Regions from separate parts of the Psychrobacillus sp. FSL K6-2836 genome, predicted to be linked through region 3. Evidence: riboswitches for the same ligand, from Rfam matches in the RefSeq annotation. Region 3 holds a riboswitch; each other region holds the start of a gene.
What was found. Region 3 has a riboswitch for cyclic di-GMP ahead of MKY37_RS18770 (prepilin-type N-terminal cleavage/methylation domain-containing protein). Riboswitches for the same ligand answer to the same signal wherever they lie in the genome.

Region 1 (5,041 bases), 3.5 Mb from region 3:
GTTCAATTGCTTCATCTGCATAACGAGCAGTTTGGAAATAATCATCTACACTTGCATCACCAGTATCAGCTTTACCAATTGTTGTTAAGTCTTGATTCATTTTATATGGATAATGGTTCCCAACCGTAATAAATTTCGAATAGAAAGGTTGAGGTAAAGTTTTTAAAAGATCTAATGATTGTTCAAAGAACGGTTTATCCAACAAGCCATATTCAGCCATATCTTCCTCAGATGTAGTGTCATAATAATTGGCATCAAAGAAATGGTCATAGCCGAATGATTTATAGATCTCGTTACGATTCCAAAAAGTTCCGTTATTACCATGGAATACAGCTGATGTATAACCATCCTCTTTTAAGATGGCGGGAGCTGCTTGATACGCATTCTGACCTTTTGTAATATATGCAGATCCTTGCGGTAAACCAAATAAAGAATTTTCAAGCATAAACTCAGCATCCGAAGTTTTACCTTGAGCTGTTTGATGGAAGAAGTTATCAAAGTATAGTGTGTTTGGATCTTTAGTTAATGAATTTAAAAATGGTGTTACTTCTTCACCGTTTAATTCATAGTTAATCAAAAAGTTTTGAAATGACTCCAAATGAATATAGATGACGTTCATTTCTTTTGCTGCACCAAAATATTCTGGGTTAGATTCTGCATAGTTAGATTTTGTATAGTTAATAACTTCTGTCATATCATCGCTATCAGCTAAAACCCTTTGGGAAGACGCCTTAATAGTTTCTTTAGCGTCATAAATAGTATAGTTATACATACCTAAATATTTAACAATATAGTTTCTATCAAAACCACGAGTTAATAACTGCGGACGATCAATGTTAGCTAGTCCTAAATTTAAAGCAGAGATTGCTATTACAAAAACAATTCCTACAATTGCTTGTCTGTATCCAATTCTACTATTATCTTTTTGGGTTTTTTTAGATAAACATAAGTAAATTAATAAAAATACATCAACAAAGAACAAAATATCGTAGGGTTTTAACAAAGAAATAACACTACCGCCTAAGTCTCCAAAGTTCTGTGTTTGAGTAATCGTTGGTAATGTAATAAAGTCACTAAAAAATCTATAATAAACTACATTTGCATATAAAAGAATGGACATAAGAGTGTAGATTACCACAAGTAAAGTATATTTTCCCCGTCCTTTGAAAATGAAAGGAGCTCCAAGAAATAACAAAGCAGAGCCAAGTGGATTTAACAATAAAAGGAATTGTTGAAGGAATCCTTCTACTCCTAAGTTAAATTGAGTTACTTGTGTGATATATGTTTTAATCCATAACATGAAAGCGGCTAATAAATATAGACTAGAAAACTTGCTTAAAAAAGCAGCTTTTTTATTATTTAAACTTTGCATTTTATCACCTTCCTATATAAATCTATTATTTAAGCTTAAGAATATTCTGGAAAAAATAATTTTAATATAATTTCATGAAGCTAATATACACTACATCTTTTGAAGTCATCTGTCAAGTGAAAATCTTCATACACCCCTCTATACCACAGCTATAGTTTAATATTTATCCTTGTTGTAATAGGTTCTATTGGTATATTTCAGTAAAAATTAAAGGGACGTTTTTTTGTGCCCCTACATATTGACTTCTTATGGGTTGATGAATTACTTTGAGGCAAAGGATACGGAAAGCAATTTTTATATAGTATAGAGGAATTTGCATGAGAGAATAGATGCAACTTCATTCTACTAAGTACACTTAGCTTTCAAACCCCCAATTTCTATCAAAAATATGGTTATATAGTAGTTGGTGTACAAAAAATCCTTTCAAAGGAAGACTTCCCATAAGTTAACCAAACTTATGGGAAGCTTTTTTTATTTCTTTCGTATTTGGGAAATATACATTCTTGATAGTTATCTAATCATCTAAATGCCAGAGTCTGTTTATCATTCCCGCAAGCGTAATTTTTTATAAAGAAATTATAAGTGATAGTTCAGACGGAATATTGGGAATTTTCAACGCATAAGGACGTTAGACTTGTTTTATGTTTGTGATATTTATAAATAAAAAATACTAGTGTCGACAAAAAATGATAAGTTCTTTATACTGTTATAGTGATGTGCGATTGTGAGTATAGTACTATTAAATGTTTAAAATTGAAAAAGGCAAACTTATCGAAAGATAAGGACGCAAAGCTACGAGTCTAAAATCCTCATGGATAATGATAGTCGGGTTGCCAAGAGTAATAAGCAACCATTCTTTGGCTACCCGTTATTAACTGGGGTAGCTTTTATTTATTAGACTCCCGAAAAAATAGGAAAAAGGAGATTAGAGATGATAGTAGTAGATAAAAGGAAATATAAAATGGCAATAAATGAGGTCACAAAGGAAGTTCAGGTACAGATTCATGGATTAATGAGAGCGGAAGATGCAGATGGTTACTTGATAGATTTACAGGATACGATCAATAAAGTATCAAGACAAGAGTATACGTTTGTTATCGATGGGACTCACCAAACACCCGTCCCATCAAAAGTTGTACCGCAGTTAGAACAAACGATGCAATTTTATTCTAGTTTAGGTTTTAAGGATATCCTTGTAGTAAAACCTTCATCTAAAATTGCTCAAGTGCAAATTAGGAATGCACTTGAAAGAATTGAGTTCACAGGTACATTTATCGATAAAGTACCTCATTCTATGTAATGTTAGGTTCATTAGAAAGGAAATTTTTATTTTATAATTTGAAGGGAAGATCAATAAGTGCAAACAACACAAGAATTGTATACATATGAAATTATAACGAAGGGACAAACTGCTTTAATTCAGAAAGCAGCTGAGTGTTTAGCTCGTTCATTTATTGGAGTGGATATTTCAGGAAAATGGGTTCAGGAACCGATGGTAGGTCAATTAAATTTAGGTTATGAAGATTTCTATAAATTTACCAAGGATTATTTAGACTCTACAATAGAGCTGGGGTATTGTGTAGTCGCTGAGGATATTCATAATAATGTTGTTGGTGTGCTTGCTGGCGATACAAATGCACCAGAGATTATCGGGGAAGATATATTTGAAGGTTCTTTTTATGATATGAATGTAATTCTGCGTGTTTTGGAAGATGTGGATAAACGTTTCATGGAAGATTATAAGAAGCGAAACGGAAAAGAAATCGAAGATGGAGAGTTATTACACCTATTCATGTTAGGAGTGATAGCTGAACATGACCGTCATGAAATTATTCAGCAATTAGGAAATAGATTGATGACAAAGGCATCGACACAAGGGGTGAAGGCTGTTCTAGGTGAAGCGACAAACCCTAAGTCGATACGTGTTATGGAAAAATATCACAACATGAAAAAATATAAAGATTCAGAAGGAAATTATATTGTTCATAAATATCAGGATAATAGTAAGTTGAACGGTATTCCTGTAAATGTAGCGGATGGAACATATATTCTTTTAAAGGAGCTTTAAAATATTCATCATTAAGTCTAAATTAACAATAAATAGGAGTTAGGGGATTTATTTATCATGGAAGCTATTATGCTAGGTATAATTGTTATCTTATTGGGGGTCTCGGTATATTTTGCTTACCGGTATTTTTCGCTAAAACATCACCCTCATATTAATAAAGAAATAATAATTGGAATGAAAGAAATTTCAGCAGGTAATATCACAAGCGCAGTTGATGAAAGAAGTTCTGATCATGCTGTTTTTAATCAACTAATTGAGTTTTTCAGCCGTGTAAGGGAAAAGTTTATTTCATTTTCAAAAAATGTACATGAAAAAGGAGAAAATCTCGCTGAAATCGGTGAGTATGCTTCTGAGAAAGCAGATATTGTTAGAGCGGCAATTGATGAAGTAGGTAGAGGATTACAGAAACAATTAGTAGCTACAGAAGAAAGCGCCGAATCTATGGAAGAAATGGCACAGGCTATTGAAGATCTATCAGTAAGATCAAATCAAATTTCAGAACAATCGATCACTACCTTAGAATTGACGAAAGAAGGAAACGAGAAGCTAAAGGATTCCTTAGAAAAAATGGAGCAGTTTAATCAAACGGTAAATACAACATTTGATGCTATAAATAAACTTGGAGAAAAATCTCATGAAATCGGCACTATTGTAAAAGTGATTACAGGGATTTCAGAACAAATTAATTTATTGGCGTTGAATGCGGCAATAGAAGCTGCCCGTGCGGGGGAACATGGTAAGGGATTTGCGGTTGTTGCTGATGAGGTTCGAAAATTGGCCGAACAATCACGCCAGTCTTCCTCTGAAGTATCAAATATTGTAAAGAATATACAAGAAGAAACTGAAATAGTTGTCAAGTCGATGCAACGGGGAACAGAAGAATTTAAAGATACAAACACGACCATTGTAGAGGTTGGAACCATGTTCGAAAATATTTTAACTACGACAAAGATCATTACTGAAAATAATGAAAATTCTTCTGCTAGTACAGAAGAATTATCTTCTGCTTCTCACCAGATAATGACAACAATTGTTGAGATAGCTTCTATCTCTCGAGAGTCTGTTGAAATGTTTGAGGAACTAATAGAAATTAGTGATGATGAAATGCAGTCAATGCAAAAGCTTGTTCAGGAAGCAAAGAATCTTGTAGAGTTAAAAAATGATGTAAATAAATTACTATTTGGATGGAATGATGGTGTAGAAACTGCGGAAGCTGAATAGGTTAAGCTGCTCCAAAATAAGACCAGTGTAGCAGTATAAAGATATTCAGCATACTAAAGCTGATAAATATATGAGTGCTTCTTATAGGTTGATCCAACTTGTGGGAAGCATCTTTTTATGCATAAAAATACTTCTAGAAAAACATCAAGGAGGTTAAACAATGAAGAAAATACAAAAATTGTTTCCTAGTATGGACGGGAATGACTTTCAAAGAGAAGAAATATTGTCCTACTTTAGGATGATTTTAACGAAAATAGATGAATTAAAGGATCCTAACAAACTAACGTTGGGAGAAATGCCCGATTACACAGAGGATTATTATAATCGTGTCATTCAAGAGGCGAATGTTCCAAAAACAGGTGTGTCAATAGAGGAAGTGA
Region 2 (5,041 bases), 2.6 Mb from region 3:
TCTCTCTAGCATCATTTCACTAAGCTCCACGAGAAATTCGAATGTGCGGTGGAGTAAGAATGTGTTTTGTATTTCTGTATTAGAAGTAACTTTTACACCTATTACTCCTATATATTTGGTTGTCCTAATAACCTTCATCCAATACTGTTCGTTATGGTACGTATGGGTAAAAGCATCCTTTTGTTTTCGTAGATGATCCCAATCTTTTGTTAAATCCATTTCTAGATTTCTATTGGTTGTTTCATTTGATATATAGCTTTTTTGAAAGGCATGATCCGTTATCCAAAAGAAGGCGGTATGCTTTTGCAAGCATTTCATCAATGTCATCGTCATGGCGTCTGTTAGCTTTTTTGGACTTTTATGGGACGAAAAATTTTCTAACATATGGTAAAGGGACATGATATGCTCTAATGTCTCCTGGTATTTTTCATTCGTATTCGCTAGTTTCCCATTTACTTGAAGTAGTTCCTTCGTTAGTCCCGAAAATAAACTAGCAAGTAATGTGATCAATATACAAACGAGATAAAAATAGGATTGGTCTTCTAAAACGACGATTATGCTATCATTCCGATTAGCGATAAATGTAGCAGTCGCAAGATAAAACGTTAATGTCATCCAACTAAATCTAGGGGTTAAAAGGATAGCAGCTACAAGAACGGGATTCAATGCATACCAGATAAATGGGCTTGAAATGCCACCAGTTGGGATGAGCAGCAATGTCACACCAAGCGTCTCTATTAAAACAATCATTTTCACTATATTCGTATGCTCCAAATATCGCCGCTGTAAATCTGTTAAAATCCATGCAGCTACGCCTAATGCCGCAACAACACCGGCTTTAAAAACAAGCGAAGGCTGATGTCCAACTAAATAGAAAAACGAAGTCAATATTAGGGAAATATAGCGGTAAAGTAATAATAAGTTCAAATTACTCGATGGATTCTTTTTTAAAAATGTATAAACCAGATTAGCTATTCGCATATGCACTACTATTGGCTGGTTCAATTGTAGTATTCCGTACTAGCTCTCTACTCGCAGTCTCATAATTATATATACAATCGCCATCTACTATAAAAAATACCGGACGTCCCTCTTCACGATTCTTGTTTAAAAATATCGGAAGCTCCTTATCATCAGCCAATTGAAGAATCGATCTAAACGAATTCAACCTAATAACCGCTCTCGGTGCACCTTTGATGTCCTGCGTCACTGTAATAATTCGTTTTCCATATTTTTTATTGATAGTGTCCACCTCCGATTTAAATGGTTTTACTCTATTGTTTATAGTGCAGTGTAGTGGGAAGTACCTCTACTAATGAAGTCGTTTTGTTGATAGTTCCACTCTATCTATTACGATATTATTTCTCGTTTTTTTGGTGATTATGATATTTTTTCTTCATTATACTTATTCGGATTACTGCATCTTTCTCTTCTGTTATTGCCTTAACGCTGTATCCCTTTCTAGTTGGACAGTTGAGGATGAGCCTGACACAGCAACTAGCGTTTTGATGATAAATCTTTTTTTCAACCTGTCACCTCCATCTCATAATAAAGACCCAATTAAATCGAGCTCACGCTCAAGTTTAATCAGGTCGGTTGCACCAATTACTCCATACTTCTTAGGTGCCCAAATACAAGAAGTATTTCACAGTATCCTTGTTAAAATATGCTATTTCTTATGCCATTATAACCAAGTTTCATCAAAAAAATACGTCATTTCATGCGGTTATGAAGGTTCTATTTTTGTCTAATAACAATATGTCGTGTCTCATCCTGTTTACCACTTCACATTATATGTTTGAAAATCCATTCTATGTATCGTAAAGCTGTCGTTTAGTATTATTATTTAATTTGAGTTCCGGTTTGACCGGTACTTGCTCTCGCTTGTTGGATACTTGCTCTCCATGGGGGACGGTACTTGGGGTTTGATGGTGTTTACTTGCGGTTCTACTTGGGTTACTTGCGCTCGAGGGGGATTTACTTGCGAAACGGGGATTTATTCCATTTTTAAAGATCTAGGGAATAGGATTTCTATGTAATTAGCAATTTGACCGGTACTTGCTCTCGCTTGTTGGATACTTGCTCTCGATGGGACGGTACTTGCGGTTTGGTCGGGTTTACTTGTGGTTCTACTTGGGTTACTTGCGCTCATAGGGATTTACTTGCGGAACGGGAATTTATTCCATTGTTAAAGATCTAGGGAAAAGGATTTCGATATAATTTGCAGTTTGACCGGTACTTGCTCTCGCTTGTTGGATACTTGCTCTCCATGGGTTGGTACTTGCGGTTTGATGGTGTTTACTTGCGGTTCTACTTGGGTTACTTGCGCTCGAGGGGGATTTACTTGCGGAACGAGAATTTATTACATTTTGTAATTAGCAATTTAACCGGTACTTGCTCTCCATGGGACGGTACTTGCGGTTTGGCGGTGTTTACTTGCGGTTCTACTTGGGTTACTTGCGCTCGATAGGGATTTACTTGCGGAACGGGAATTTATTGCATTTTTAAAGATCTAGGGAAAAGGATTTCGATATAATTAGCAATTTGACCGGTAACTTGCTCTCGATTGTTGGATACTTGCTCTCGATGTGGTTGTATTTGCGGTTTGGTGGTGTTTACTTGCGGTTCTACTTGGGTTACTTGCGCTCGAGGGGGATTTACTTGCGGAACGGGAATTTATTCCATTTTTAAAGATCTGGGAAAAAGGATTTCGATATAATTAGCAATTAGACCGGTACTTGCTCTCGGTTGTTGGATACTTGCTCTCGATGGGCTTGTACTTGCGGTTTGGCGGTGTTTACTTGCGGTTCTTCTTGGGTTACTTGCGCTCGATAGGGATTTACTTGCGGTATGGGAATTTAAACCATTTTTAATGATCTGGGAAAAAGGATTTCGATATAATTAGCAATTTGGCCGTTATTTGCGCTCGCTTGTTGGATACTTGCTCTCCATGGGTTGGTACTTGCGGTTTGGTGGTGTTTACTTGCGGAACGGGAATTTATTCCATTTTTATTATTAAAAGTTTAACTCTCCTCCCGTCCAATCGGACAGAAGGAGAGTTTTTTAGTTCATTATTTTAAGCCACCCATAAAGTTTGTGAAGATTTTTGCAGCTTGAGCACGAGTTGTTGGATTTGATGGGTTAAATTTACCGTCAGATCCATCTACTACTTGTAGCTCATATAGCATAGAGATTGCATTGATCGTTTCTTCGTCATAGGCAGCGATATCTGAGAATGGTGCTATTTTAGTAGCCGTGTACTTTTTGCCTGTTTTGAATGCATATGCGCGTTCAATCATTAATGCAAGCTGTGCACGCGTTACTTTTTCAGAAGGCTTAAATTTACCATTATCTCCTTTGATAATGCCGTATTTATAGCCTGCAGCAATTTCTGATTTTGTTTCAGCTGCATAATTAGTGATATCTTCAAACGGTGCTACTTCTTGTGTTTCTAATTTTAATGCACGAACGATTAATGAAGCCGCTTGAGCACGTGTTAGAGATTGCTCTGGTCTGAATGAGCCATCTGGGTATCCTTTCATATAGCCAAATTGTGCAGCTTTTTGGATATAATCTGCTGCCCAATGTTTAGCAGGTACGTCTGTAAATATAATTGGTGCTGGCGTTGGTGTCACTGGTGGTGTAGGTTTTACTGGATCTGGTTTAGTTGGACTTGGATTCGATGTGCCTGGGTTAGATGGGCCAGAGCCTCCACCACCATCTCCACCTCCAGGATTTCCTGGGTTTGTTGGTGGATTTGTAACTGTAACGTTTACAGTTTTTTCATTGTCACCATATTTTACAGTAATAGTTGTTTGACCTGCTGCTTTAGCAGTAACTAAACCTTCTGTTACAGTAACCACTTTTGGATCCGCTACTGTATACGTAGCTTCTTTTGTTACATCCTTAACTGTGTCTGACTCGAATGTACCGTAGCTTGGCGGACCGTCTGTAATGTTGTTATTATACGGAACTGGCTCGATAGCTGGTGCTGAATTTTCATATGGTGATACAAGTGTTAGTTTAGAAAGTTCTTTTGACTCAAAAGAAGCAATACTTACAGTTTTAGCCGAATTAAGCACCGGTTCTGCTGGATCTTCAGGTACTACAGGTTCTTCTGGCGTTGTTGGTTCTTCAGGAGCTACTGGCTCTTCTGGTGTTGTTCCTTCTTCAGGAGCTGTTGGTTCTTCTGGTGTTGTTCCTTCTTCAGGTGCTACTGGTTCTTCTGTTTTTGCTGGTTCAGTTTGTAGGGCAAAACCTTCAATAACTTGCTCCCCTTTGTTACCAGCTGCATCTTCAATAATTACTTTTACTGATTCTGTTTCAGCTGTCACTGGGAATGAGAAGCTTCCATCTTGATTCAGATTAAAGTCAACTGCTGCTGTTTCTTCACCAGCTACTGTAGCAACATACGAAGCATTTAATTTTTCATTCAGATCGTACTCTAAACCATATAAATATAATTCTTCATTATAATCGATATATTTGTCTGTTACTTGACCTGTTACTGTTCCTTCAGCTACTGATCCAGTAATTTCAGGGTCAGTAGTTTTCACGATAATTGGTCCCACATAGTCACCTATGACACCTGTAGTAGCCAAACCAGTGAAGTCAATCGTATATAAACCATCTGGAATCGTTGTTGCCGGCGCTCCGCTCCAAGGTTGGTACTCACCATCAACTGGTAGCCTCCAAGACCCTGCTCCTAGTGAAGTCCCTGCATGTAAATATCCGATGTAGCCATCCCCGTATTCTCCACCTTCAGGGTCCATGATGTCCCAAACCTCGATATAGTTTGTTGTAACTGGGCCTGTCAATGTGAATGTCAACTCTGCTATGTCTTGCACACCGTCACCATCAAACGACAAGTCTGTTTCTGTGATTGCCATATCTTTGATTGCCGTTACAGTAGGTCCACCAAAGTCTGCAGCGAATGGCAATGAAATTTCTGTGTATTCACTTTCTACTGGTGTTGTTGTTTCTGTTACATTCAGTTGAAGTTTGTCTCCTGTCTTCATGTTCAATTCTGTTTTGTCTACAG
Region 3 (5,041 bases):
ATATTATGGTTGCATCCAGCACATAGGGCGAAGCTTTCAGCGTTGTTAAATAATGCGCTGCTTCAGCATTAGATTCAAACTGTCCTGTAAGTGATACAGAAGAATTATTAATAGTATAAGTAAATAATTTGATAAAACCACGTTCCGGGAAACTTTGTGATAAATGCATTAACAAAAATACAGTAGGAACTGGTCTAGTCTCTGCCCACTCTACAAGACTTTTTAACTGCTCTTTATCAGATATACTACTCGCTATATTTTGTTGCTCTGTTTGCTGCAACAATAACTCATTCTCTAAATTGGATTCTAATTGTTGTTCGACAGACTTCTCTTGATTATGTAAGGAATACAGAAAAAAGACCACGAACAAAACAACTACAGTTAGTATAATTGCAACAACAAACCACTCTATTTTTCTCGTTTTCTTTTGAAGTAAGTTAATATCTATATACATTATCTAATCACCTATTTCCAAGAAAGTCCAACAAGCTCTGCAAAAGAAGCAGGAATATGGACACCATCTTTTGTCGCCCATTTGTCGCCCGTCATTTGATACACAGCTAATAGTTCATTCGTCTGTAGATTAGAAGCAATTTTAGGGAGCAGTGGATGATCGCCTGTAATACAAATCGTATCAATAGCGTGTTTCCCATTTCGTAAATTATATAAATAAAATGATTGCAGTCGAGCTACTTCTTTCTCTATGATAGCAAGATGACCCTCTAGCACCATTTCATTTCCATCTACTTGAATATATTGAAATCCAGTGCGTGTCTCGTATCCTGAAAAGGACTCAAATGGTCGAATACCCATTGTTCGCACATAAACTGGTTTATGATCATTAAACATACTTAACTGCATAACATCTAATTCTAAGTGAATTAGTAGAACATGGGCGGATTCTTCTATCTTGTTCATTTCTGCAAATAAACGATATAAACTTAAAAAAGGAACATCAATAATAACCGGTCTTAGCTTTGCTTTTGTTAAAATCCTCTCAATCATATTGACATCTTTTTCAGGAACAGCAAGGGCAATCACTTCATCTTTCCCCATTGCTCGATTATCGCCTACAATTTCTATAATAGGATCGGAAAAAGGTAGATGAAAAGATTCTCCTAGTTCCAAATATAAATGACCTTTCCATTCACTTGGAGGAACGGATTGGGGAATTGTAGTGGAACGCAAAAGCAAATCATGTTGAGAAAAAGAGAAAAAAGTAGGTAAACCTTGAAGTTTATGCTTTTTGATAATAGACGTCAATTGCTGAATAAGTCGTTCTTCATGTACTATCTGACCTGACTGAAAAGTCCCCTCTTCAATAACTTGTTGTATAAACTTAATATATTCATTCTTCCTCCCACCAACTAAAATACGTATGTATCTTTGGGTAAACGTAATAAAAACAGCAGGTTGTGATTTCCAATATGTAAACATTCATGTCCCTGCCTTTCTTATAAAGTGAAACTTCAATCAGTGGGGGTTTTCTTCATCCCCCACTGATTGTTAGTTGAACCATTTGGGCGTTTACGGGCAGTTGTCTCCCACTTATGCTTTGTTGCTTTGGCCAAGCCTTGAAGTGGGAGTATTACTGCCCGTTAATGCGGGATAAAAACTATAAATATAAGTATAATAGCCCCGTGCACGAATGCATAGGGCTATTTATAAAGTTTATTGTTAGAATGTTATGAAATAGTAGATGCTGAACCCGCTGTTCCCGTTTTGCCTACAGCTTCTCTACCTACATTATTTAAAGTTTCTTCAGAAATTGTCGTAAAATAAGTTTTCGCACCAGTACCTGAGCCTTTTAATGTAATTTTATATACTTTAGCTGTACTATCATAAGTCACCACAGATGTGGTACCATCATAAGCGACATTACTTTGGGGATCTTTTGGAACAGAATCTAGAAACCCTGCATTCACTAATTCGGTAACAGTAACATTTGTAGGAGTGGTTCCTTTTAATCTTTCACTAACTTTTACAGGAGTAGTTCCAACAGTAGCATTTGAAGCCTCAGCTAGTTTAGCAGCGTTAATTATTAATAATGCATTTGCAACATGGGCATCTTTCTTCGAATTCTCAATAATTCCTGAGATTGACGGAATCGCAATCGCTGCAATAATCCCTAAAATAACTACAACTGCTAATAATTCAATTAGCGTTAAACCTTTTTCATTCTTAATCGTTTTCAACCATTTTTTCATTTTTTTCTCCCCTTACTACAAATTATTTGCATGGGTGGGTGCACTACTTGCTCCTAATCGTCTAAGTGCCCAAATATTCGACAATTATTCTTCGCTTCCAATACATCTATTATTAATAATATCGGTTAAAACTACTAAAATATCAAGTGTTTTCACATAGTTCTTTTAACCCTATTTCATTGAACTTCTGAAAAGATTGAAAACATAGGAATCATTATAGCTGCCACGATTCCTCCAATTACTACAGCCAAAAACAAAATCATCGCCGGTTCTATAAGTGACTTCAATCTTTCAGCAGAAGTATCGACTTCTTGCTCATAAAAATCCGCTACCTTTGCAAGCATAAAATCGAGCGTCCCAGATTTTTCGCCAAGAACAATCATTTGTGATACAAATGAAGGAATTGCCCAATGTCCCACCATAGGAGTTGCTAAAGAGTTACCTTCTTGAACACTTTTACTAGCGTTTTCAATAATTTCTTCAATAACCGCATTTCCCACAACTTTGCGTACGACTAATAACGATTGAGTCACCGGAACGCTAGCGGCATATAAACTACTTAAAGTTCTTGTCATTCGAGCAAGAGTTGACTTTTGAACAACAGGACCGAAAATTGGTAATCTAAGTATTATACTGTGAGCTAAGTATCGATATGGATCACGCTTTATTAGAACACTTACTGCGATACTTATTCCAACTATTAATAATAGAGCTACCCACCACCAAGTTTGAAAAATAGCACTTAAATCCAATAGAAATTTCGTTATGAATGGCAATTCTGCTCCAAAAGAAGTAAACATGCTCGCAAATCTTGGAACGATAAAACCTATCATGAAAATAACAACACCTATGGCAACGATACCAAGCACTGCTGGATACATCATTGCAGACTGTACTTTTTGTTTCGTTTCATTTTGTTTTTCATAATATACTGCTAACTGATCTAAAATCTCGTCAAATTGTCCTCCAGCCTCTCCAGCCTTCAACATATTCGTAAATAACACAGGGAACACTTTAGGATGCTGCTCTGCCGCTACCGAAAAAGGATGACCTTCTTTGAGATCTTCCTCAATATCTGCTAAAACTTGCTTCAAATTTTTATGAGAAGTTTGATCCTTTAAAATCGCAGTCGCATCTAATATGGATATACCCGCTTTAATGAGAGTCGAAAACTGGCGTATAAAAATAACTAAATCCTTGAAAGGAACTTTTCCACTACCTAAATTTAATTCTTGATACAAAAAACCTGTTTTCTTCATAATCTCACGAGCGGCTATACCTTTTTTACGAAGTTTTAATTTTGCATCATCAGCTGTTGGAGCACGCATGATACCTCTGACTATTTCTCCTTTTTTATCTCTACCACTGTATTGAAAGTAAGCCATTAAATCATCTTCTCCGCAAAATAAGGTTCTAGCTGTTCCGAAGTAACTAACTTCCCTTTAGCTAGTCGTTCTAATTCACTTTCCATTGTTTGCATCCCCATTGATTTGCTTGACTGTATAACAGAATGAATTTGATGGATTTTTTCATTTCTAATTAAGTTTTTTACTGCTGGAACATTTAATAATATTTCAAATGCAGCTACTCTACCTTTCCCGCTAATGGATTGGAAAAGTCGCTGTGAAATCACCGCCTGAAGCACGGAAGCCAATTGAATTCTTACTTGCGGTTGCTGACTCGGCGGAAATACATCGATGATACGATCGATCGTCATGGATGCACTCGTTGTATGTAATGTAGCAAGTACTAGATGGCCAGTTTCTGCTGCAGTAATTGCCGTAGAAATAGTTTCTAAATCTCTCATTTCACCAACTAGTATTACGTCAGGATCTTGTCGTAGCGAAGCTCTCAATCCAGATGCAAAAGTTTTCGTGTCAAATCCCACTTCTCGTTGATTGATAATACAGGTGCCATGAGAATGTAAATATTCGATTGGATCTTCTAATGTAATAATATGTTTTTTGACAGTTTGATTCATTTCTTGAATCATCGATGCAAGTGTGGTAGATTTCCCTGAACCAGTCGGACCTGTAACTAATACTAGTCCTTGAGGTTTCTTTGCAATATCATGTAAGATAGTTGGCAAATTTAACTCCTCGAAAGTCGGAATTTCTGTTGGTATTACACGGAAGGCAAGACTAACACAATTTCGTTGATAGTACGCATTTACACGAAATCTAGAAACTCCAGGCAAACTATAAGAGAAATCGAGATCCCCCTTTTCTATAAATGTGTCCCATAGATTTGGAACTATTGCTACTTTGGCCATTTCTTCCGTGTCTATTGGTTTTAATATATCTTGTCCAAACCTTTTTAATTCCCCATGTAATCGCATCATTGGGGGCATACCAACTGTTAAATGTAAATCAGAGGTTCCAAGTTCAAAAGATGCTTGTAACAACTGATGTAACTTTTCTTTCATAATTGCGCTCTTCCTTTCCTATTCGGCTTTTGCGACACGTAGCACTTCTTCTACCGTTGTGTATCCCGCTTTCACCTTCAATAGTCCATCATCAATTAAAGGAATCATCCCATTTTTCATAGCAGCTCGTTTCACTTCCGTCATACTACGATTGTTATAAAGCAACTCACGAATTTCATTGTCTACAACGAAAATTTCATGAATCGATAATCGACCTTTAAACCCAGTTTCATTGCAGACTTTGCAACCTCTTCCTCTATACAGTTTATCGACTTTTATAAAACGATTATCAAATAACTGTTGCTCAATCTTAGAAGGTATATATTCTTCCTTACAGGAATCACAGATTTTACGTACTAATCTTTGTGAAACAGCTCCATTTAATGCTGAAATAACGAGATAAGGCTCA

Region 1: another riboswitch for cyclic di-GMP. It lies ahead of MKY37_RS01985 (hypothetical protein); the one in region 3 lies ahead of MKY37_RS18770 (prepilin-type N-terminal cleavage/methylation domain-containing protein).
Region 2: another riboswitch for cyclic di-GMP. It lies ahead of MKY37_RS06175 (DUF5305 family protein); the one in region 3 lies ahead of MKY37_RS18770 (prepilin-type N-terminal cleavage/methylation domain-containing protein).

The regions. Positions count from the first base shown of each region.
Region 1 is NZ_JBBOOM010000001.1:385,710-390,750, reverse strand. Features, by position in the region: gene MKY37_RS01990 (LTA synthase family protein) at 1-1,372, opposite strand, end outside; cyclic di-GMP riboswitch class I at 2,124-2,210, shown strand; gene MKY37_RS01985 (hypothetical protein) at 2,304-2,672, shown strand; gene MKY37_RS01980 (hypothetical protein) at 2,730-3,440, shown strand; gene MKY37_RS01975 (methyl-accepting chemotaxis protein) at 3,498-4,661, shown strand; gene MKY37_RS01970 (pyridoxal phosphate-dependent decarboxylase family protein) at 4,822-5,041, shown strand, end outside.
Region 2 is NZ_JBBOOM010000001.1:1,321,423-1,326,463, forward strand. Features, by position in the region: gene MKY37_RS06170 (sensor histidine kinase) at 1-927, opposite strand, end outside; gene MKY37_RS06175 (DUF5305 family protein) at 968-1,252, opposite strand; cyclic di-GMP riboswitch class II at 1,582-1,665, opposite strand; gene MKY37_RS06180 (S8 family serine peptidase) at 3,072-5,041, opposite strand, start outside.
Region 3 is NZ_JBBOOM010000001.1:3,880,088-3,885,128, reverse strand. Features, by position in the region: gene MKY37_RS18780 (PilN domain-containing protein) at 1-454, opposite strand, end outside; gene pilM (type IV pilus biogenesis protein PilM) at 466-1,437, opposite strand; gene MKY37_RS18770 (prepilin-type N-terminal cleavage/methylation domain-containing protein) at 1,686-2,207, opposite strand; cyclic di-GMP riboswitch class II at 2,232-2,315, opposite strand; gene MKY37_RS18765 (type II secretion system F family protein) at 2,384-3,592, opposite strand; gene MKY37_RS18760 (type IV pilus twitching motility protein PilT) at 3,592-4,632, opposite strand; gene MKY37_RS18755 (GspE/PulE family protein) at 4,651-5,041, opposite strand, start outside.